Azospirillum brasilense: one gene and its partners. The main gene of each other region encodes a partner of the protein of the gene in region 3 in a complex. Links are inferred from orthologs where the notes say so. Each region holds a gene or a part of one and is shown on either strand. Other genes may lie near its edges.

Region 1 (9,977 bases), 410 kb from region 3 along the record:
TTGATGAGCCCGACCACCTCGCCGATCTTCTGCCCGGCCTCCGCCAGCCCCTGGACCGTCCGGTCGGTGCGGGCCGCCTCCTCCACGGCGTTGCCGGCGATGGTGGTGGAGGTCGCGACGTGGCGCCCGATCTCGGTGATGGAGGCGGACAGCTCCTCGGTGGCCCCGGCGACCGCCTGGACGTTGGTGGTCGCCTGCTCCGACGCTGCGGCGACCGTCGACGCCTGCCGGCTGGTCTCCTCGGCGGTGGACGACATGGACTCCGCGGTGGCGCGCATCTCGGTGGCGGCGGAGGCCAGCATCCTCAGCGTCGCGTGGACCGTGCTGTCGAAGCCGACGATGTATTTTTCCACGAGCGCCTGCCGGGCTTCCTTGCGGGCCTGCTCCTGGCGCTGCTCCTCCTCCATCCGGCGGTTCGCGACGGCGGAGTCCTTGAACACCGCCAGCGAGCGGGCGAGCGTGCCGACCTCGTCCATCCGGTCCGTGCCGTCGACGGTGATGCCGAGATCGCCCTTGGCGAGGCGCTGCATGAGTTCGGCCATGGCGCGCAGCGGGCCGACCACGCGGAACAGCGTCGTCGTCATGGCAAAGGCGGCGGCCAGCACGCCGAGCAGCACCGCGATCCCCAGGATCCAGCGGGAGGTGTCGTACGCGGCGTTGGTCCGCTCATACTCGGCCTCGGCCTCCTTCAGCTGCAGGTCGACCAGCTTTCCGACGGCCGCCGCCACCGGGTCGATGCTGGGGTAGAGCGTGGACACCGCGAAGGCATCCAGCGCGGCCTGGTCCCTGGCCTGCATCAGCGCGCGGGCGGTCGTCGCGGCGGCACGCGCCTTGCCCATGTGGCGCTCGGCCTCATTCGCCAGTTCCTTTTCGCGGGCGTTCATCGAGGTGGCGGTGAAGGCCGACCAGCGCGTCGCGATCTCGCCGAGCGCGGCATCGATGGACTTGAGACCGCCCTCCCACGTCTCGGCGCCGCCGCGCACCTTGTGCGTGGTGTCGACGATGTTGACGGCGAACATGTCGGAGACGACCTTCAGGTCGCGCAGCGGGACGACGCGGTCCTTGAACACCGTTTCCATGCCCCGGTGTGACTGTCCCAGGGCCAGCCAGCCGGTGGCCGCAATCGCGAAAAGAAAGAAGCACAGAACAGAGAGGGCAACCAAAAGGCGTGCTTTGACCGTAGACATCGGCTCGTTCCACGATGCGTTGACGTTGCAGGTCATGGCATCGTGGATGATACATATTAATATTGAGCTACATTTTAACGAAAATATGTTTCGTCAAAAAGCAACATTTCTCGTTTTCAAGCGACACCGTCATGGGTGTCATGACGGTGTCCTGCTCTGAACGGCGACAAACGTCTTCACCGCATCTTCGAGCAAAGATTGCAGGCGGGCGACGGACCGCTCACCCCTCCAGCCTGAAGCTTCCGTCCTCGCCCAGCGCGGCGAAGGGGTTCCAGGCGACTTCCCAGGGATGGCCGTCCGGGTCGGCGAAATAGCCGCTGTAGCCGCCCCAAAAGACGTCCTGCGCCGGCTTCAGGATGCGCCCGCCGGCCCGCTCGGCCTGGGCCATCACCGCGTCCACCTCCGCCTTGCTGCGCAGGTTGTGGGCGAGCGTGATGCCGCCGAAGCCCGAGGTCGGGCCGGACTCCGCCAGATGCGCGTCCTCGGCCAGCGCCTCCCGACCGTAGAGAGCCAGCGCGATGCCGCCCAACTGGTAGAAGGTGATGGCGTCCTGGCTGACGGGGGAGGGAGTCCAGCCCAGCCCCTCCTCATAGAAGCGGCGGCTGCGCGCGAGGTCGGCGACGCCCAGCGTGATCAGGCTGACTCGCTGTTCCATCTCAGCTTCCCTTGCGTTCGGCGGCGGGCGGCATGGCGACGGGCAGCCCGGCTTCCTTCCAGCCCTTGAAGCCGCCTTCGAGGTGGCAGACGTTCTCCAAGCCCATCGACTGCACGGTGTCGGTGGCCAGCGCCGAGCGCCAGCCGCTGGCGCAGTAGAAGACGAAGCGCTTGCCCGACGCGAAGACCGGCTTGTGATAGGGGCTGTCCGGGTCCACCCAGAATTCCAGCATGCCGCGGGTGGCCGGGAAGGCTCCGGGGATCATGCCGTCGCGCGTCAGCTCGCGCGGGTCGCGGATGTCCACGAACACCACGTCGGGGTCGCCGTGCAGGGACAGCGCCTCCTGCGGCGTGATCGCCTGGATGCGGGCGTTCGCTTCGGCCAGCAACTCCTTGTAGCCCTTCTTCATCGGCATGGCGGTTTCCTCCTTCTGACCCTTTGGCCGTAGTCAAACCCTTGGCGGGACCGTTGGCGCGTCTGCGCTGTTATTGCTCCACGCAACTGTGCAACAGGCCGCCCCGCCCGGTCCACCGGGAAGGGGCGACGGCCAGGGGGAGCCCAGGGGAAGCCATGCCGATCGCCACCGACGGACCCACCGAAGCCGCCGCCGCTTTGCCCGCCGTCATCGACCCCGTCCGCGTGGAGCGGAACGAGCGCTACGTCCGCCGCCGCTTCTGGAACACGCTGCGCGCCAACCTGCACCGCATTCCCTTCCTGGAGCAGGCACTGGCCGCCTTCTTCTGCGCGACCGACCCGCAGACGCCCTTCAAGGCGAAGGCGATCCTGATGGCGGCGCTGGCCTATTTCGTGCTGCCCGCGGATTCCATCCCGGACTGGCTGATCGCGGTCGGTTTCGTGGACGACGCGGCGGTGCTGGCGACCGCCGTCCATGCGGTGCGGAGCAATCTGAAGCCCGAGCATGAGGACCGCGCCCGCGCCGCCCTGCGCAAGGAGCAGCAGATGAAGCCTGCCGCGGGTGACGCTTCCGGGATGAAGCCCGCCGGAAACGGCTGACGGCTTACGCCTTGGCCGCGCTCCGCTCGGCGCGTGACTGCGCGGCGTCGCGATGGGCGGTGTAGAGGGCGGAGGCGGCGATCACCCCGGCGCCGACCCAGCCCCAGAGGTCCATGGCCTCGCCGAACAGCGGCCAGGCGAGCAGGGCGGTGAAGGGCAGGCGGGCGTAGTCGTAGGGCATCATCGCCGAGGCCGGCGCCAGCTTGAACGCACGGGTCATCGCCAACTGTCCCAGGGTCAGGATGCCGCCCAGCAGGACGAGCCAGCCGAGCGCCGTCCAACTCGGCCACTCCCACACGAATAGGGCCGGCACCAGGGCCATCGGGGTCAGGAACAGCCCCATGTAGGCGACCACCACCATCACCCCGTCGGAGGTTGCCAGGGCCCGCACCTGGAGCGTGGTTATGGCGGCGGCGACGCAATGCAGGAGCATGACGAGGATCGCCGGGTCCAGGGTGGTGTCGCCGGGACGGACGACGATCATCACCCCGGCCAGCCCGACCAGGACGGCGGCCCAGCGCCGCGCCCGCACCGTCTCGTTCAGAAACAGCGCGGCCCCGGCGGTGACGAAGAGGGGAATGGTGAAGCTGAGCGCCGTGGCGTCCGGCAGCGGCAGGTGGGTGACGCTGTAGAACCAGCACAGCATCGCCACCAGGCTGGTCGCCGAGCGCGAGGCGTAGAGGCCCGCCCGCCCGGTGCGCAGCCGCCCCAGCCCCACCGCCGCGATCCAGGGCAGCATGAACATCAGGCTGAACAGGTTGCGGAAGAAAACGATTTCGAAGGGGTGAAGCTCGCCGCTGACATGGCGGATCATCGCGTTGCCGATGGCGATGAACAGGGCGGCCCCCAGCATCCAGAAGGCCGCCTCCAGCGGTTTTCCCGCCATGCCGGGGCCGGTGGCGGGACCTTTGGCGGTGAGCGCGGGGTTGGGCAATCGGTCGCGTCCCTGGCGGATCGGCCTGCGGGTGGCGCTCCATTGCCGGAAGCGCCACCCCAGCGTGCATCGCTATCCTGCTCTTCGGACCGGTCCGGGTGCAAGGGACATTCGGAAGGCGGTCAGCCGCCGGCCTTCAGCGACTCGAGGCGGGAGCGGATCAGCGTGTATTCCGGCTCCTCCGGCTTGAACTGGGCCAGCAGGCGGGTCCACAGGTCGGTGGCCTCGGCGGTCCGGCCGATGCCCGCGGCGTTCAGGCCGAGCAGCCAGAGCGCGTCGCGGTTGTCGGGCTCGGCCGCCAGCGCCTGACGGAGCGAGGCGACGGCCTCCTCCGGCATCGGGCCGGGCTTGCTGCTCCGCGGCTCCGCCGACAGCAGGGCGGAGGCGTAGGCGACCAGCACGTCGGGCCGCTGGGGCGCCCGTTCCCGCGCCTTGCGGGCGGCGTCGATGGCCTTCGCCGACTCGCCCATCACGCCGTAGGAGCGCGACAGCCGCAGCCAGCCGTCCACGTCGTCCGGGTTGGCCTCCAGCCGGGCGGCCAGCCCGTCGACCATGCCGCGGATCATCTGCTGCTGGTCCTCGCCCTCGGCTTGGCCCTGGCCCTGGTTCTGGCCCTGGTTTTGGGCGACCGGCGGCGGTTGCTGGGCGGGCAGGGGCTCCGGCGTCACCTTGGCCGGGTCGAGGTTCAGCGCCTTGGCGGCCTCCGCGATCTGCGTGCGCACGATCGGCACCCAGGGGGCGTCGGCGTGGGACTCGGCGAGCAGGGCGCTCCAGCGCTCCAGGGCGTCCTTGCTGTCGCCGGCCTGGAAGCGGGCCAGCGCGGCGTAGAAGCGGGCGCGCGGCTCCGTCGGATCCTTCGCCAGCACGCGGTCGAAGGTCTTGCGGGCCTCGTCCGGCACGGTGCCGCCGTTGGCCGAGATCAGAACCTCGCCATAGCTGCCGAGAAGCTCCAGATCGTCGCCGGCCAGCGCCACCGCCTTGCCCAGAGCGTCGGCGGCCTCGGGCAGGCGGCCCATCTTGGCGTAGGCCTGGCCGAGGATGGCCCAGCCCTGCGGGTCGTCGGGGGTCTCGGCGAGCTGCGCCTTCAGCTTGTCCATCGCCGCCAGCACGTTCTTGGGCGGCCCGCCGCGCTCATGGTCCAGATTGCGCGAGGCCAGCGGCTGGGCCGGCAGCTCCGGGCGGCCGAGCTTGCCATAGACGGCCAGCGTGCCGAGCGGCAGCAGGACGGCCAGCAGGGCGGCCAGCGCCATCGCGCTGCGCGGGGCGCGGGCGGCGGGCTCCTTGCCCTTCGCGCCATCCTTCGCAGGGCCCTTGCCGCGGTCGGCGATGGCCAGCATGCGGCGGCCGATCTCGGCGCGGGCGGCGGCGGCCTGCGCCTCGCTGATCAGGCCGCGGCCCTGGTCGCGCTCCAGCTCGCCGAGCTGGTCGCGGTAAACCTCCAGGTCGTAGGCGGCACGCTCCTCGGCGGCGCCCTCGGGCTTCCTCAGCAGCGGGGGCACGATCAGCAGCACCACGGCCGCCGTCAGGGCGGCGGCGACGATCCAGAACAGCATCAGGCTTTGTCCTTGCGGAGCAGGGCGTCGAGGCGCCGCCGCTCGTCCTCGGTCAGCGGGGCGGTGTCGCCGCCGGCAGCAACGGCGGCTCCCTTCCGCCCGCGCAGGTACAGGGCCGTGGCGACGCCGCCGATGGCCAGGATCACGAAGGGGCCGATCCACAGGAAGAGCGTCGTCGCCTTGAAGGGCGGGCGCAGCAGCACATAGTCGCCGTAGCGGTCGGTGACGAAGCTCAGCACCTGCTGGTTGCTGTCGCCGGCGGTCAGCCGCTCGCGGACCAGCACGCGCAGGTCGCGGGCGAGCGGCGCGTTGGAATCGTCGATCGACTGGTTCTGGCAGACGAGGCAGCGCAGATCCTTGCTGATCTCCCGGGCGCGGCCCTCCAACGCCGGGTCCTTCAGAACCTCGTCGGGCTGGACGGCGGAGGCGGCGACCGGGGTCAACGCCAGCAGGACGGCGATCAGAAGGGCTCTCACGACGCGCTCCGCAGATGCTTGACCATGGGCAGGATCTGCTCCTCGACCACCTGCGGGGTCAGGGGGCCGACATGCTTGAAGCGGATGCGGCCCTGGCGGTCGAGCAGGAAGGTCTCCGGCACGCCGTAGACGCCCCAGTCGATGGACACGCGGCCGTCCAGGTCGACGCCGATGCTGGCGTAGGGATCGCCGTTGCGGTTCAGCCAGGCGATGGCGTCCTCCGCCTTGTCCTTGTGGTTGATGCCGCGCACCGTCACGCCCTGCTCGCGGGCCAGCCGGGTGATGATCGGGTGCTCGGCCTTGCAGGGGATGCACCAGGAGGCGAAGACGTTCACCAGCGTGACGTCGCCCTTCAGCGTCGCGTTGGACAGCCCTTCCTTGTAGCCCGGCAGCGGCGGCAGCGAGAATTCCGGCGCCGGCTTGTCGATCAGGGCGGAGGGGATGTCGCGCGGGTCGCGGTCGAACCCGCGCAGGAAGGCCACGCCGACACCGACGAACAGCAGCAGCGGCAACAGATAGATCAGGCGGCGCATCGTGGGCTTGTCCTTACTCGGCGGGCTGAAGGCTGCCCTTGGCGGCGCGGCGGCGCTCCGGGGCGCCGATGCGGAAGCGGCGGTCGGACAGGCTGACCAGCCCGCCCAGCATCATCCCCAGCGAGCCGATCCAGATCCACGGCACCAGCGGGTGATGGTACAGCCGCACGGTCCAGGCCGTGCCGTTCTGCGTCGGGTCGCCCAGCGCCACATAGACGTCGGACAGCCAGGTGGTGTGGATCGCCGCCTCGGTCGTCGTCATGCGGGTGACCGGGTAGCTGCGGCGCTGCGGCGTCAGGGTGGCGATGTGGTTGCCGTCGCGGGTGACGGTGAAGACGCCCTGCTCGGCGCTGTAGTTCGGCCCCTGCACCGTGCCGACGCGGTCGAAATGCACGGCGTAGGCGCCGACCGTGGCGTTGTCGCCCGGCTTCATCGCCTTGATCGTCTCGCTCTGCCAGGCCGAGGTGCCGGTCATGCCGGCGATGGCGATGCCCATGGAGGCGTGGGCGATGGTCATGCCCCAGGCGCTGCGCGGCAGGTTGACCACGCGGTTCCAGCTGTCCTTCGCCGGGATGCGGAACAGGCGGATGCGCTCCGCGAACTCGGCGATCGAGCCGAAGAAGGCCCAGGCGGCGAGCGCGACCCCGACCAGCGCCAGCAGCGGCCCGCCGCCGTTGGTGACGTAGGCGGCGATGGCGACGCAGGCGACGGTCGCCACGCCGGCCGTCCACAGCCGGGTCAGGGCGCCCAGCAGGTCGGCGCGCTTCCAGGCCAGGAAGGGGCCGACCACCATGGCGATCACCATCGGGATGGCGACGGGGATGAAGGTGGCGTTGAAGAAGGGCGGGCCGACCGACACCTTGCCGAGGTCGAGCACGTCGAGGAACAGCGGGTAGAGCGTGCCGATGAAGACCGTCGCCGTCGCGGTGGACAGCAGCAGGTTGTTCAGCACCAGCGAGCCCTCGCGGCTGACCGGGGCGAACAGGCCGCCGGTCTTCAGGCTGGGCGCCCGCACGGAGTAGAGCAGCAGCGAGCCGCCGGTGGCGATCGCCAGCAGGACCAGGATGAAGACGCCGCGCGCCGGGTCCACCGCGAAGGCGTGGACCGAGGTCAGGATGCCCGAGCGCACCAGGAAGGTGCCCATCAGCGACAGCGAGAAGGTGATGATCGCCAGCAGGATGGTCCAGGTCTTCAGCGCGTCGCGCTTCTCCACCACGATGGCGGAGTGCAGCAGCGCGGTGCCGGCCAGCCAGGGCATGAAGGAGGCGTTCTCGACCGGATCCCAGTACCACCAGCCGCCCCAGCCCAGCTCGTAGTAGGCCCACCAGGAGCCGAGCGCGATGCCGGCGGTCAGGGTCGACCAGGCGGCCAGCGTCCAGGGCCGCACCCAGCGCGCCCAGGCCGGGTCGACGCGCCCCTCGATCAGGGCGGCGACCGCGAAGGAAAAGGCGATGGAGAAGCCGACATAGCCCGCGTAGAGGAAGGGCGGGTGGAAGGCGAGGCCGGGGTCCTGGAGCAGCGGGTTCAGGTCGTTGCCGTCGAGCGGCGCCGGAACCACGCGGAGGAAGGGGTTCGAGGTGATCAGGATGAACAGCAGGAAGCCGACGCCGATCATGCCCTGGACGGAGATGACGCGGGCCTTCAGCGAGGGCGGCAGGTTGCGGCCGAAGATGCCGACCGCCGCGCCGAACACCGTCAGCATGACGACCCACAGCATCATCGAGCCTTCGTGGTTCCCCCACACGCCCGACACCTTGTAGAGCATCGGCTTCATCGAGTGGCTGTTGGCGACCACGTTCGACACGCTGAAGTCCGACACCACATGCGCCCAGGTCAGGGCGCCGTAGGCGACCAGGACCAGAAGCATCTGGGCGATGGCGGCGGGACGGGCGACGCCCATCCAGGCGGCGTTGCCGGTGGCGGCACCCACCAGGGGGACGCCGGACTGCACCAGCGCCACGAACAGCGCCAGCACCAGCGCGTAATGGCCGAGTTCGGGAATCACGGGCCCGATGCTCCCTTAAAGAACGGAATGTGGAGGAGTGGGGAAGCCGCCAGCGTCACGAGCTGGGCTTCTGCTCCTTCGAGTTCGCCTTGAAGTGCTCCGCCTCCTTCAGGGCGGCGGCGACCTCCGGCGGCATGTAGTTCTCGTCGTGCTTGGCCAGCACCTCGCGCGCCTGGAAGACGCCGTTGATCATGCGGCCTTCCGTGATGACGCCCTGGCCCTCGCGGAACAGGTCGGGAAGCTGGCCGCGGTAGCTGACGGCCACCGTGTGCACCGTGTCGGTGACGCGGAACTGCGTCGTCACCCCGTCGGGCATCTTGCTCACGCTGCCTTCCTCGACGAGGCCGCCCAGGCGGAAGTTGCGGTCGCCGATGTCCTGGGTCTGCAACTGCGTGGGGCTGAAGAAGAAGACGATGTTGTCCTCGAACGCCGTCAGCGTCAGGGCGGTGGCCGCGCCAAGGCCCAGCAGGGCGAGGCCCAGCATGTAGAGGCGCCGTTTCTTGCGGGTCATCCTTCACCAACCTCCGCCGCGGGCGACGCCGCGGCTCCGTTGCGCGCCCGGCGCCGCCGCGGCGGGCGGCTGCCTTCCAGCGCCTTCAGGGTCGTCTCGGCGCCGCGCAGCGCCTTCAGCGTGGCGACCAGCAGGCCGACCATCACCAGCGCCGCCAGCGCGTAGGACGACCAGACATACGCGGCGTAGCCGCCCATCGCGAAAAACTCTGCCATCCTTGCCTCCGGCCCAGCCTGTTCCCGTGCCTCAGCCCTGCGCCTCGGTCAGGCGCATCGTCTGGATCTTGCGCTGCACGATCTCCGCCCGCAGGCGCAGCAGGACCACCGTGATGAAGTAGGCGGTGAAGCCCAGCGCCATGACCAGCAGCGGGACCAGCATGGACCCGTCGATGGTCGGTCCGCCCATGCGGATGACGCTGGCCGGCTGGTGCAGGGTGTTCCACCAGTCCACCGAGAATTTGATGATCGGCACGTTCACGATGCCGACGAGAAGCAGCACGTTGCCCGCCCGCGTCCCGCGCTGCGGGTCGTCGAAGGCGTTCACCAGCGCCATGTAGCCGAGATAGAGGAAGAACAGGATCAGCACGCTGGTCAGCCGCGCGTCCCACACCCACCACGTCCCCCACATCGGCGCGCCCCACAGCGAGCCGGTGACGAGGCAGATGAGGGTGAAGCCGGCGCCGACCGGGGCGGCGGCCTTGGCGAACAGGTCGGCCAGCGGGTGCTTCCACACGAGTCCGCAGGCGGCGGCGATGGCCATGTTGACGTAGACGAACAGGCTCATCCAGGCGGCGGGCACATGGATGTACATGATCCGCACGGTGTCGCCCTGCTGATAGTCGCGGGGCGAGCCGATCAGCGCGATGTAGAGCCCGACGATCAGCAGGATCACGGTCGCCCCCGCCGTCCAGGGCAGGATCGCCGCCGACAGGCGCTGGAAGCGGGCAGGATTTGCAAATCGATGCATAGGACCTATGGGCCTCTGGTCGTGCTGCGGACGATATAAGCTCAGTGATGCCCCAGCGCGAGGGGTTTCGCCTTGATCTTGGTCAGGAAACATGGCCGCACACCGTGGTGTTTTCAGGACGGTGCGGCGGCCTGTCGCACTGA
Region 2 (2,792 bases), 410 kb from region 3 along the record:
TGGTTCGTCTTCCGCGAGGGCGTCGACCGGCGCCTCGTCGCCGGCATGGCCGCCATCGTGGCGGGAGCGGTCGTGCTGTCCTGGAGCGGACCGGTGGCCCTCGCCGCCGGATGGGGACCGGCCGCGGTCGCCGCCGCCTGCCTGATGTGGGCGGTGGACAACAACCTGACCCGCAAGGTGTCGCTGGCCGACCCGGCGGACATCGCCACGATCAAGGGGCTGGTGGCCGGCAGCGTCACTGTCGGGATCGCCCTGGCGCTCCGCGACGCCCCGCCCGCCGCGCCGACCGCGGCGGCGGCGATGCTGGTCGGGCTGCTCGGCTACGGCGTCAGCCTCGTGCTGTTCGTGGTCTCCCTGCGCCACATCGGCGCCGCCCGCACCGGGGCCTATTTCTCGACGGCCCCCTTCGTCGGCGGCATCGCCTCCCTGGCGATCTTCGGCGAGCCGGTGACACTCGGGCTGGCGGCGGCGGCGGTCCTGATGGGTGTCGGCGTCTGGCTGCACCTGACCGAGGATCACGACCACGAGCACGATCATGAGGAGATCGAGCACGACCACCCGCACACCCATGACGAGCACCACCGCCACCATCACGACGGCCCGGTGACCGAACCGCACAGCCACCGGCATCGCCACGGCCGCCTGCGGCACCGGCACGCCCACTTTCCGGACGCCCACCACGCGCACCGGCACTGAGCGCGGCGTCGCCCCGTCATCCGGTCCGGGCGGACTTTTCCACCCGCCCTGCACCAACGTAGCATGGAAAGGCCGCGTCAACCCGTCGTACCGTCAGTGCGACAGGCCGCCGCACCGTCCTGAAAACACCACGGTGTGCGGCCATGTTTCCTGACCAAGATCAAGGCGAAACCCCTCGCGCTGGGGCATCACTGAGCTTATATCGTCCGCAGCACGACCAGAGGCCCATAGGTCCTATGCATCGATTTGCAAATCCTGCCCGCTTCCAGCGCCTGTCGGCGGCGATCCTGCCCTGGACGGCGGGGGCGACCGTGATCCTGCTGATCGTCGGGCTCTACATCGCGCTGATCGGCTCGCCCCGCGACTATCAGCAGGGCGACACCGTGCGGATCATGTACATCCATGTGCCCGCCGCCTGGATGAGCCTGTTCGTCTACGTCAACATGGCCATCGCCGCCGCCTGCGGACTCGTGTGGAAGCACCCGCTGGCCGACCTGTTCGCCAAGGCCGCCGCCCCGGTCGGCGCCGGCTTCACCCTCATCTGCCTCGTCACCGGCTCGCTGTGGGGCGCGCCGATGTGGGGGACGTGGTGGGTGTGGGACGCGCGGCTGACCAGCGTGCTGATCCTGTTCTTCCTCTATCTCGGCTACATGGCGCTGGTGAACGCCTTCGACGACCCGCAGCGCGGGACGCGGGCGGGCAACGTGCTGCTTCTCGTCGGCATCGTGAACGTGCCGATCATCAAATTCTCGGTGGACTGGTGGAACACCCTGCACCAGCCGGCCAGCGTCATCCGCATGGGCGGACCGACCATCGACGGGTCCATGCTGGTCCCGCTGCTGGTCATGGCGCTGGGCTTCACCGCCTACTTCATCACGGTGGTCCTGCTGCGCCTGCGGGCGGAGATCGTGCAGCGCAAGATCCAGACGATGCGCCTGACCGAGGCGCAGGGCTGAGGCACGGGAACAGGCTGGGCCGGAGGCAAGGATGGCAGAGTTTTTCGCGATGGGCGGCTACGCCGCGTATGTCTGGTCGTCCTACGCGCTGGCGGCGCTGGTGATGGTCGGCCTGCTGGTCGCCACGCTGAAGGCGCTGCGCGGCGCCGAGACGACCCTGAAGGCGCTGGAAGGCAGCCGCCCGCCGCGGCGGCGCCGGGCGCGCAACGGAGCCGCGGCGTCGCCCGCGGCGGAGGTTGGTGAAGGATGACCCGCAAGAAACGGCGCCTCTACATGCTGGGCCTCGCCCTGCTGGGCCTTGGCGCGGCCACCGCCCTGACGCTGACGGCGTTCGAGGACAACATCGTCTTCTTCTTCAGCCCCACGCAGTTGCAGACCCAGGACATCGGCGACCGCAACTTCCGCCTGGGCGGCCTCGTCGAGGAAGGCAGCGTGAGCAAGATGCCCGACGGGGTGACGACGCAGTTCCGCGTCACCGACACGGTGCACACGGTGGCCGTCAGCTACCGCGGCCAGCTTCCCGACCTGTTCCGCGAGGGCCAGGGCGTCATCACGGAAGGCCGCATGATCAACGGCGTCTTCCAGGCGCGCGAGGTGCTGGCCAAGCACGACGAGAACTACATGCCGCCGGAGGTCGCCGCCGCCCTGAAGGAGGCGGAGCACTTCAAGGCGAACTCGAAGGAGCAGAAGCCCAGCTCGTGACGCTGGCGGCTTCCCCACTCCTCCACATTCCGTTCTTTAAGGGAGCATCGGGCCCGTGATTCCCGAACTCGGCCATTACGCGCTGGTGCTGGCGCTGTTCGTGGCGCTGGTGCAGTCCGGCGTCCCCCTGGTGGGTGCCGCCACCGGCAACGCCGCCTGGATGGGCGTCGCCCGTCCCGCCGCCATCGCCCAGATGCTTCTGGTCCTGGTCGCCTACGGCGCCCTGACCTGGGCGCATGTGGTGTCGGACTTCAGCGTGTCGAACGTGGTCGCCAACAGCCACTCGATGAAGCCGATGCTCTACAAGGTGTCGGGCGTGTGGGGGAACCACGAAGGCTCGATGATGCTGTGGGTCGTCATGCTGACGGTGTTCGGCGCGGCGGTCGGCATCTTCGGCCGCAACCTGCCGCCCTCGCTGAAGGCCCGCGTCATCTCCGT
Region 3 (10,027 bases):
CCCGCTGCGCAGGTCGGCGACGCTCTGCCGCGTCATATCGACGCCCCGGTAGAGGCCAAGCAGGTCGAAGGGGCTTTCCAGCTCCATCTCGCGCTCGGTCTCCTCGTCGGGGAAATCCTCGACATGGATCGACAGATTGGCGATCGGGGCCAGGAGTTCCCGCGGAATCGTCTCCAGCGCGTCCTCGGCCATCCGCTCGAGGTCGGGGGTGGAGGGGGGAACGGTGTGGGTGTGTGCCGGTTTGCGCATCATACCGGTGAAGGTAGCGTTGCTTGCCGCCCAGGCCAAGCGGCGCTAAACCGGAAGGCGGACCGGAACACCGATTTGATCCACAATCGATCCGTGTCCGTTACGCCTTGCACAGACCAACCAAACAGGCCAACCAACAACGGGGGAAGGAATGTCGGACAAGCTGGTGGGCGCCAAGCGGCAGACCGCGCTGAAGGAACTGCACGGCTGGGCGGAGGTTCTGGAGCGCGACGCGATCCGCAAGACCTACCATTTCCCCGACTTCCCCGCCGCCTGGGGCTTCATGAGCCAAGTCGCCCTGCTGGCGGAGCGGGTGAACCACCATCCGGAATGGTTCAACGACATGGGCCGGGTGGAGATCATCCTGTGCACCCGCAGCGCCGACGGTCTGACCCAGGCCGACGTCGATTTCGCCCACCGCGTGGACCAGATCGCTCCGAACCGCGACCGCTGAAGACTCCCCTCTCCCGTCCCGGGAGAGGGACTGAAACGACATTCACGCCGGTTCCAGAACCACCTTCACATCCGCCGGGCGCCCGAAGAAGGGGGCGGTGGTGACCAGCAGCGGGCAACCGGCGGCGGCGTAGGCCGCCGCGTTGTCCTCGGTCACGCCGCCCGCCGCCGCGACGACCGGCGGGCGCGGCAGGCCGCGCGTCGCCTCGACCACGGCGCGGGCCTCCTCCGGCGGGCGCTTCTCCAGCTGCAGCACGTCGGCCCCGGCCCGGGCGAAGGCGATGGCGTCCGCCACCGTGTCAACCTCCACCACGATCGTCTTTTCCGGCGCCCGGCGGCGCAGGTCGGCGATCCACGCCTCCGGCGGGCCGGACAGGAAGGCGCGGTGCTCGGGGAAGACCAGGATCGTTTCCGACAGGCCCAGCCGGTGCATCACCGCCCCGCCGGCCAGCGCCGCCTTGACCGACAGGTCCTTGGCGCCGGGGAAGTTCTTGCGGGTGCAGGCGACGGTCACGCCGGGGGCGGCCTCGACGATGCGGCGGGCGCGGGAGGCGATGCCGGAGGCGTATTCGACCAGGGTCTGCGCCACCTTCCAGCCGCGGTGCAGGGCGCCCGCCGGGCCGTGGCCCTCCAGGAAGGGCGTCCCGGCCTCGACCGCCGTGCCGCTGGGCCGGACGGACGTCACCGTGCCGCCGGCCTTTTCGATCAGGCGGGCGGCCTCCTCCGTCCCGGCCAGCACCATGGCGCCGCGCGCCGCGAACCGGATGCGCGCCGGGGCGGCGGCGATGCCCAGCAAGTCGGTGGTCAGGTCGCCGTAGGGAACGTCCTGGGCGAGAAGCGCGTCGAGCGCGGCATCGGACAGGACGATCATCGGCGGTTTCCTTTTGTCTGTTAAAGCCACCCGCGGCGGCGGAAATACCAGAGCGGCACCACGGCCGACAGAACCATCAGCAGGATCGCCATGGGATAGCCGAAGTCCCAATCCAGCTCGGGCATGTAATGGAAGTTCATGCCGTAGGCCGAGGCGATCAGCGTCGGCGGCATCAGCGCGACCGACACGACCGAGAAGATCTTGATGATCGCGTTCTGCTCGATGTTGATCAGGCCGAGCGTGGCGTCGAGCAGGAAATTCGCCTCATGCGCCAGGAAGCCGGCGTGCTCGTTCAGGGACCGCAGGTCGCGCGACAGCGTCTTCAGCGCGGCCTTCTGCTCCTTGGTCAGCCGCCCGGCGGCGACGGAGGAGAGGAAGGCGACCAGCCGGTCCAGCCCGGCGAGGCTGTCGCGCACCTTGTGCGTCAGGTCGCCGGCCCGCCCGATGCCGCGCAGCACGTCCTGCAGCTCGTCCGGCTTCTTGGCGGCCCGCCCGCCACCGCTCGTTCCGCCCCCGCCGAGACCGCCGTTGTTCAGCGAGTCGGTGAAGATACGCGCGGACAGCCCATCGATGCGGGCGCCGATCAGCTCCAACACGTCGGCGACCCGGTCGATCACCGCGTCGAGGATGCCCAGCAGCGCGTCCTCGGCGCTGGCCAGAAGCTCCGGCTGGCGGCCGGTCCGCGCGGCGAAGGTGGCGACGGAGCGCGGCTCGGTGAAGCGCACCGTGATCATGTGCCGGGGGGTCAGGACAAAGGTGACCTCGCCCTGCTCCGGCATCGGCGAATCGGCCCGCGCGATCACCGAGGAGGTCAGGTAGACGGCCTCCCCCTCGGTGTAGAGCTGGCTCGACGCCTCGATTTCCTTCATTTCCTCGCGCGTCGGCAGGTCGCAGCCGGTGACGGCGCCGACATGCGCGCGCTCCGCCTCGTCGGGACGGAGAAGATCGATCCACACCGTGTTGGGCGGCAGCGGCTCGCCGAGGGCGAGCGGCTGCTCGACCACGCGGCCGCCCACCCGGGCGTGGACCGTGATCATGCAAGGGCCTCGGCGGGGACCGGGGCGCCGGCGGCGCGGCAGGCGGCGGCCAGCGTGTTCAGCATCAGGCAGGCGATGGTCATCGGCCCGACGCCGCCCGGCACCGGGGTGATGGCCCCCGCGACCTTGACCGCCTCGTCATAGGCGACGTCGCCGACCAGCTTGGTCTTGCCCGGCTCGGTCGGGTGCGCGATGCGATTGATGCCGACATCGATGACCACGGCGCCCGGCTTGATCCAGTCGCCGCGCACCATCTCCGGACGCCCCACCGCGGCGACCAGGATGTCGGCGCGGCGGCATTCGCCGGGCAGGTCCTGGGTGCGGGAGTGGGCGACGGTGACCGTGCAGTCCTGCTGGAGCAGAAGCTGCGCCATCGGCTTGCCGACGATGTTGGAGCGGCCCAGCACCAGCGCCCGCTTGCCCTTCAGGTCGTTGCCCAGCGTGTCGCGGAGCAGCAGCAGGCTGCCCAGCGGGGTGCAGGGCACGATGGCGCCGGCCCCGCCGGTCGCCAGCAGGCCGGCGTTGACGACGTGGAAGCCGTCCGCGTCCTTTTCCGGGACGATGCGGGCCAGCACGCGGGCCGTGTCGATGTGCCTGGGCAAGGGAAGCTGGACCAGGATGCCGTGCACCGCCGGGTCGGCGTTCAGCCGGTCGATCAGGGCCAGCAGCTCCGCCTCGCCGAGGTCGGCGGGCATGTGGTGGTCGAAGCTGTTCATGCCGAGATCGGCCAGGGCCTTTTCCTTGGACCGGACATAGACCTGGCTCGCCGGGTCCTCGCCCACCAGCACAACGGCGAGGCCGGGGGTGACGCCGTGGCTGGCCTTGAGCGCGGCCACACCCTCCGCCACGCGGGCGCGCAGCCCCGCGGCGAACGCCTTGCCGTCGATGATCTTCGCCTCAGCCATCGCTCTTCCCACCATTGCTGCTCACCGGCTCGCCGGTCGCGGTTTCCACCAGCGCCGTCAGCCGGCGCATCAGGTCGGCCGGATCGCCGGCCACATGGACAATCTTGTTCCGGTCGGTGGCGCCGGCCACCACCGTCAGGCTGGTCTTGGGCAGTTTCCACGCCTTGGCCAGCAGTTTCACCACCGCCTCGTTCGCCTTGCCGTTCTCCGGCACGGCGGTGACGGTCACCTTCAGGGCCGTTCCTCCGGACGCCGTGGCGGCCAGCCCGGCGATGGCGTTGCGCGACGCCTTGGGCGTCACCCGCAGCGCCAGCCGGACGCCGTCTGCCACCGCCTCGAAGGGAGCGGCCTCGAAGGGACTTGCCATCAGAAGCGCGGCCAGTATTCCGCCATCAGGTTGCGGATGAAGAAGATCAGCAGGATCAGCGCGATCGGCGACAGGTCCAGGCCGCCCATGTTCGGCAGGACGCGGCGGATCGGGCGCAGCACCGGCTCCGTGATGCGGTAGAGGAAGTCGCCGATGACATAGACCGCGCGGTTGCGGGTGTTCACGACGTTGAAGGCCACCAGCCAGCTCAGCACCGCCGAAGCGATGAGCAGCCACACATAGAGGCTGAGAACGGTGTCGATCAGCAGGTAGAGCGCAATCATGCCCGGCCCGTCCCTTTATTGTCCGATTTTGCGGGGCACCCTAAGCACAAGCGGCGAGTGCTGTCCAGTGCCGCGCGGCGGGCCGCGATCATGCCCTTCGCCATCCCCTTGCGCACCACCGCCGATGCCCGTGGGCGGGCGCGTTCAGGGGGCTTGACAGGCCCTCTCCACATCACCATTATCCGCCGCACGCCGGTGACGGTGTGTGGGGCCGTAGCTCAGCTGGGAGAGCGACGCGTTCGCAATGCGTAGGTCGGGAGTTCGATCCTCCTCGGCTCCACCAATCCCCCCAAGACAATGATGCGACACAGGAATTCGCCCGGAAGCGGCGGAATTCCCCGCGGTGTACACCGCCCTGTCGCACGACGGCTTCGGCCAAATCGCGTCCATCTCTTTTAAAATTCGCCTCCCGTCGCCCTGGACGGCGCCATCCGCCGTGCCGTCCGGGATCGCGGCGCCCGTGAGGCGCCGCCTTCTACTCCACCGCCTGACGCAGGGCGGCGGCGCTCGCCCAGGGGGCCAGCGGCAGGGCACCGGCCAACAGGCCGCCCAGCAGCAGCAGATGCGGGCGCGGGGTCAGGCCATTCAGCGCGGCGTCGATGGCCCCGGCGCCGAAGATCAGCACGGGGATGTAGAGCGGCAGGATCAGCAGCGACAGCAGCACGCCGCCGCGCCGGGCGCCCAGCGTCAGCGCCGCCCCGATGCTGCCGATCAGGCTGAGGATCGGCGTTCCGACCAGCAGGGTCAGCACCAGAATCCCGAAGCCCTCGGCGTCCATGTTCAGCAGCAGCGCCAGCAGCGGGGCGGCGGCGATCAGCGGCAGGCCGGTCACCAGCCAATGGGCCAGCGTCTTGGCCAAAACCACCGCCTCCATCGGCAGGGTGGACAGCGACAGCAGCTCCAGCGAGCCGTCCTCGTAGTCGTTCTGGAACAGCCGCTCCAGCGACAGCAGCGAGGCGAGCAGGGCCGCCACCCAGATCACCCCGGCGGCGATGCGGGCGAGGATGTTCGGCTCCGGCCCGACGCCGAAGGGGAACAGCACGACGCACAGCACGAAAAACATCACGGCGATGCTGGCGTCCGACCCCTGGCGCAGCGCCAGCCGCAGGTCGCGCCCGATCAGGCGCAGGAAGCGGGTCATGCCGCGTCCTCCTCTTCCTCAACCTCGTCGTCCTCGCCCCCGTCGTCCTCGTCATGGGGGACGGGGGTGAATTCGTCGAGGTGCAGCTCGCCGGCGCCGGGCATGGCGATGTCCACATGGGTGGAGACGGCGACCATGCCGCCGCCGGCCCGGTGCTCCGCGATGATCTCCTCGAACAGGGCGATCGCCGCTCGGTCGAGCGCCACGGTCGGCTCGTCGAGCAGCCACAGGGCGGCGGGGGCGGCGATGATGCGGGCGAGGTTCAGGCGCCGCTTCTGCCCCGCCGACAGGTAGCGCCCCGGCACGTTGGCGATGTGCGGCACGCCCAGCCGGTCGAGCGCCTTCAGCGCGTTGCCCCGCGGGTCGGCGGCGCCGCCCAGCGTGGCCCAGAAGGACAGGTTCTCCACCGCGCTCAGCACCGGCTTCACCGCGTCGAGATGGCCGACGTAATGGATGCGGCCGCGGTGGGCGTCGGGATCGTCGGTCACCGGCACATCGTCCCAGGAGAGCCGGCCGCGGATCGGCTTGAGCAGCCCGGCCATGACGCGCAGCAGGCTGGACTTGCCGCTGCCGTTGGGGCCGAGCAGGAACAGCGCCTCCCCCGGCGCGATCCGGAAGTCCAACCCGGTGAAGACCAGCCGGTCGCCACGGAGGCAGGTCAGCGCGGAACCGGCGAAAACGGGCATGGCGGCGGGCGGGCTCTTGCGGTGGGCGGGGCGGGGGGAGCTATAGCACAGCCCGTCCGGGTGCCAAAAAGAAACGGCCTCACAAAAGGTCGGGCCAAACAGAAACGGCCCCAAAAAGAAACGGCCATCGCAAGGGGGTTCTTGCGATGGCCGCCGATCCAGCCGGGGCCTGGCTGGGGACCCCGGAAAACCGGAGCCCTGATCGTCGCTTAGGGGCCGGACCGCAGGGGTTCACAGATCCGGCCAGCCACTTCATGCCCTAAGGCTTCCTCCGGTTTAGGGCCAGAAAGTGGCGAAATTTTGATCCGGGGAATGTCCCTTCCCATTCCAGGGCATTGCCCCGGCAGGAGGGAGCGGGCATTCATAGGCGCCTTCGCCCTTCGCGGCTCAACCGGACCGGGTGCCTGCCATGACCCTGCTGATCGACCTGTTCAACGGCCTTCCCGACATCGCCCGCATCATGCTGATGCTCAGCGTGGTGGCGGCGTCGGGGCTGGCGCTGGGGCAGGTCAAGGTGCGCGGCGTGGGGCTGGGCATCGGCGGGGTGCTGTTCGCCGGGATCGCCGCGGGGCACGTCGCCAAGGCGCTGGGCCTGACCTTCGACCATCACGTCCTGCATTTCATGCGGGAGTTCGGACTGATCCTGTTCGTCTACACCATCGGCGTGCAGGTCGGCCCCGGCTTCTTCGCCGCCCTGAAGAAGTCCGGCCTGACGCTGAACCTGCTGGCCGCCTCCCTGGTCGGGCTAGGGGTGCTGGTGGCGGTGGCGATCCACGAGATCGGTGGGGTGCCGCTGCCGGCGGTGCTGGGCATCTTCTCCGGCGCCGTCACCAACACACCGTCGCTGGGCGCCGCGCAGGAGATGCTGCGCGAGGTCGGGGCCTCGGCGGCGGAGATCAACACGCCCAGCCTCGGCTACGCCGTCGCCTACCCCTTCGGCATCGTCGGCATCCTCATCACCATGGGACTGATCCGCGTCCTCTTCCGCATCGACCCGGCGGCGGAAGCCGAGGCCTTCGAGCGCAAGCGCCGCGCCCAGGTGGAAACCTTGGAGACGCTGGACGTCGCCGTGCGCAACCGGTCGGCAATGGGGCTGCCGCTGCGCGACATGGCGCTGTTCGGCGACCAGGGGGTGATGATTTCCCGCCTGCTGCGCGAGGGGCGCCTCCAGGTGCCGCACCCGGACACCTGCCTGCGCGCCGGCGACGTCGTGCATCTGGTCGGGCCGCGGGTCAAGCTGGAGGCGACGAAGCGGCTGCTCGGCGAGGCGGCGGAGGTCACCCTGACCACCAAGGGCACCGACATGCGCTGGGACCGGCTGGTCGTCACCAACGAGCATGTGCTGGGCAAGGCCATCGGCCAGCTCGACCTCGCCGACGCCTACGACGTGGTGGTCAGCCGGGTCAACCGCGCGGGCGTGGAGCTGGTGCCGAGCCCGGCCCTGCACCTCCAGTTCGGCGACATCCTGACCGCCATCGGCAAGCCGTCGGACCTCCAGCGGGTGGCGGCGCTGATGGGCAACTCGGCGCGGCGGCTCCAGCAGGTGGAGTTCGTGCCGGTCTTCATCGGCATCCTGCTCGGCGTGCTGCTCGGCTCCATCCCCTTCTACATTCCGGGGATGCCGGCGCCGCTGAAGCTGGGTCTGGCCGGCGGGCCGCTGGTGGCGGCGATCCTGCTGGCGCGCATCGGCCACATCGGGCCGCTGGTCTGGTTCATGCCGCCCGCCGCCAACATGGCGCTGCGCGAGATCGGCATCGTCCTGTTCCTGGCGGTGGTCGGGCTGATGTCCGGCGACCGCTTCGTTGAGACTCTGGTGCACGGCGACGGGCTGTTGTGGATCGGCTGCGGCGTGCTGGTGACGCTGATCCCGCTGCTCGTCGTCGGCGTCGTCGCGCGGGCCTGCGCCCGGCAGAACTACCTGACGATCTGCGGCCTGCTGTCCGGCAGCATGACGGACCCGCCCGCGCTCGCCTTTGCAAACGCAATGAGCGCATCGGAGGCTCCCGCCCTCGCCTATGCCACTGTTTACCCTATGGTTATGTTTCTGCGTATCCTTGCACCGCAGTTGATCGTCCTGTTCCTCTGGTAAAGGGGCAACCCTGCGGGAGCGCCTCCCACGGGATCGGCGGACGGTCTGTCCTCGCGTGAGGAGACGCGGCCATGCACGCGCTCATCGATCTCTTCCTGGCCATGCCGCCGATCGCGCGCGTGGTGTTCATGCTGGGCATCACCTCGGCCCTCGGGCTGGCGCTCGGGCACATAAGGCTGCGCGGGGTCGGGCTGGGCATCGGCGGCGTGCTGTTCGCGGGCATCGCGGTCGGCCATTTCGCCAAGCAGGCCGGGGTGACGCTGAACGCCGAGATGATGGAGTTCATCCGCGACTTCGGCCTGATCCTGTTCGTCTACACCATCGGCATCCAGGTCGGCCCCGGCTTCTTCGCGGCGCTGAAGAAGTCCGGGCTGGCGCTGAACGGGCTGGCGCTGCTGATGGTCGGTTCCAGCATCCTGCTGACCGCCGCCCTCGTGCTGTTCGACCTCGTGCCGCTGGGCTCCGGCCTCGGCGTCTTCGCGGGCGGGGTGACCAACGCCCCGGCGCTGGCCGCCTCGCAGCAGGTGCTGAAGGAGGTCGGGGCCGACGCCGCGGTGATGGCCCTGCCCGGCCTGGCCTTCGCCGTCACCTACCCCTTCGGCATCGCCGGCAATCTGCTGGCCATGGCGGCGGTGCGGATCGTCTTCGGCATCGACCCGCAGGAGGAGGCCAGGGCCTTCGAGGCCGCCCGGCGCGCCGAGGTGGCGGCGCTCGACACCATGGACATCGCCGTCACCAACCCGGCCCTGCGCGGGGTGCGGCTGGGCGACCTCACCATGCTGCCGAGCCTGGGGGTCTGCGCGTCGCGGCTGCTGCGCGGCGGCCAGCTCCGCGTGCCCGGCGAGGACACCCGGCTGGAGGAGGGCGACGTGCTGCACGTCGTCGGCCCGCGCCCAAGGCTCGAACAGGTCCGTCTGCTGATGGGGCGGGAGGCCGACGTCCGGCTGACCACCAAGGGCAGCGACCTGCGGTGGGAGCGCATCGTCGTCACCGCCAACCCGGTGCTGGGCAAGTCCATCGCCGCGCTGAACCTCAAGGGGGCGTGCGACGTGGTGGTCAGCCGCGTCAACCGCGCCGGCGTGGAGCTGGTGCCCAACGCCGCGCTGAAGCTGCAGTTCGGCGACATCCTGACGGTGATCGGCAAGCCCGACGATCTCAAGGCGGCGGCCTGCATCATCGGCAACTCCGAACGGCGGCTGCAGACGGTGGAGATGATCCCGGTCTTCGTCGGCATCACGCTGGGGGCGCTGCTGGGCGCCATCCCGCTGTTCCTGCCGGGCATGCCGGCGCCCTTGCGGCTGGGCATGGCCGGCGGACCGCTGATCGTCGCCATCGTGCTGGCGCGCATCGGCCACATCGGGCCGCTGGTCTGGTTCATGCCGCCCGCCGCCAACCTCGCCCTGCGCGAGATCGGCATCGTCCTGTTCCTCGCCGTGCTCGGCATCGCGTCGGGCGACCGCTTCGTCGAGACGATGGCGAGCGGCGCCGGACTGCCCTGGATGGCCTGGGGCGTCCTGGTGACCCTCGTGCCGCTGCTGCTGACCGGGCTGCTGGCGCGCGGCGTCATGAAGCTGAACTTCCTCAGCATCTGCGGCGTGCTGGCCGGGGCGCAGACCAACCCGCCGGGCCTCGCCTACGCCAACGCGGTGGTCGCGTCGGAGGCGCCGGCGCTGGCCTACGCCACCGTCTACCCGCTGGCCATGTGCCTGCGCATCCTGGCGCCGCAGCTTCTGGTGCTGATGCTGTGGTGAAAAACCCGCCGGCTTCCCCCATCGCGCGGTTGCCCCGGGGCCTGCAAAATCCGCGTTGCGGGAGTTTGTCCGGCGGTCTAGCCTAGCGGCACCGTCCAGGGTTGGACGGTCCAGACCGTTCCCCGCCCCGTCCCCCGCCGACAAGCCCCGCATGCACCGACACCCGCCCACGAATCCCCACGCCCCCGAAGCCG

The links.
Region 1: the proteins of ccmB (region 3) and ccmE are in contact, whole or in part, in a solved structure (PDB 8CE8), measured with the Escherichia coli proteins. The link is inferred for Azospirillum brasilense from one-to-one orthologs.
Region 2: the proteins of ccmB (region 3) and D3869_RS08830 are in contact, whole or in part, in a solved structure (PDB 8CE8), measured with the Escherichia coli proteins. The link is inferred for Azospirillum brasilense from one-to-one orthologs.

Annotation. Positions count from the first base shown.
Region 1 is NZ_CP032345.1:1,812,969-1,822,945, forward strand. Bases 7,141-9,977 are described here. They hold ccmE (cytochrome c maturation protein CcmE), read right to left. Parts: upstream 8,869-9,977; coding sequence 8,413-8,868; downstream 7,141-8,412. Other genes in these bases: D3869_RS08815 (heme lyase CcmF/NrfE family subunit), read right to left, coding at 7,141-8,357; ccmD (heme exporter protein CcmD), read right to left, coding at 8,865-9,083; D3869_RS08830 (heme ABC transporter permease), read right to left, coding at 9,115-9,834. Also shown: D3869_RS08775 (methyl-accepting chemotaxis protein), read right to left, coding at 1-1,223; D3869_RS08780 (VOC family protein), read right to left, coding at 1,408-1,842; D3869_RS08785 (rhodanese-like domain-containing protein), read right to left, coding at 1,844-2,257; D3869_RS08790 (YkvA family protein), read left to right, coding at 2,413-2,856; D3869_RS08795 (DMT family transporter), read right to left, coding at 2,861-3,790; c-type cytochrome biogenesis protein CcmI, read right to left, coding at 3,913-5,343; D3869_RS08805 (cytochrome c-type biogenesis protein), read right to left, coding at 5,343-5,819; D3869_RS08810 (DsbE family thiol:disulfide interchange protein), read right to left, coding at 5,816-6,352; more of D3869_RS08815, read right to left, coding at 6,366-7,140. UniProt on the Escherichia coli protein: Heme chaperone required for the biogenesis of c-type cytochromes. Transiently binds heme delivered by CcmC and transfers the heme to apo-cytochromes in a process facilitated by CcmF and CcmH.
Region 2 is NZ_CP032345.1:1,820,943-1,823,734, reverse strand. It holds D3869_RS08830 (heme ABC transporter permease), read left to right. Parts: upstream 1-932; coding sequence 933-1,652; downstream 1,653-2,792. Other genes in the region: D3869_RS08815 (heme lyase CcmF/NrfE family subunit), read left to right, coding at 2,410-2,792; ccmE (cytochrome c maturation protein CcmE), read left to right, coding at 1,899-2,354; ccmD (heme exporter protein CcmD), read left to right, coding at 1,684-1,902; D3869_RS08835 (DMT family transporter), read left to right, coding at 1-696. UniProt on the Escherichia coli protein: Required for the export of heme to the periplasm for the biogenesis of c-type cytochromes.
Region 3 is NZ_CP032345.1:1,407,587-1,417,613, forward strand. What follows is about bases 3,475-6,361. They hold ccmB (heme exporter protein CcmB), read right to left. Parts: upstream 5,308-6,361; coding sequence 4,642-5,307; downstream 3,475-4,641. Other genes in these bases: folD (bifunctional methylenetetrahydrofolate dehydrogenase/methenyltetrahydrofolate cyclohydrolase FolD), read right to left, coding at 3,475-3,515; D3869_RS06895 (DUF167 domain-containing protein), read right to left, coding at 3,508-3,882; D3869_RS06900 (YggT family protein), read right to left, coding at 3,882-4,166; ccmA (heme ABC exporter ATP-binding protein CcmA), read right to left, coding at 5,304-5,993. In the rest of the region: D3869_RS06870 (metallopeptidase family protein), read right to left, coding at 1-252; D3869_RS06875 (4a-hydroxytetrahydrobiopterin dehydratase), read left to right, coding at 401-703; ModD protein, read right to left, coding at 746-1,573; D3869_RS06885 (magnesium transporter CorA family protein), read right to left, coding at 1,594-2,610; more of folD, read right to left, coding at 2,607-3,474; D3869_RS06920 (putative transporter), read left to right, coding at 6,403-8,082; D3869_RS06925 (putative transporter), read left to right, coding at 8,154-9,833; D3869_RS06930 (ABC transporter ATP-binding protein), read left to right, coding at 9,985-10,027. UniProt on the Escherichia coli protein: Required for the export of heme to the periplasm for the biogenesis of c-type cytochromes.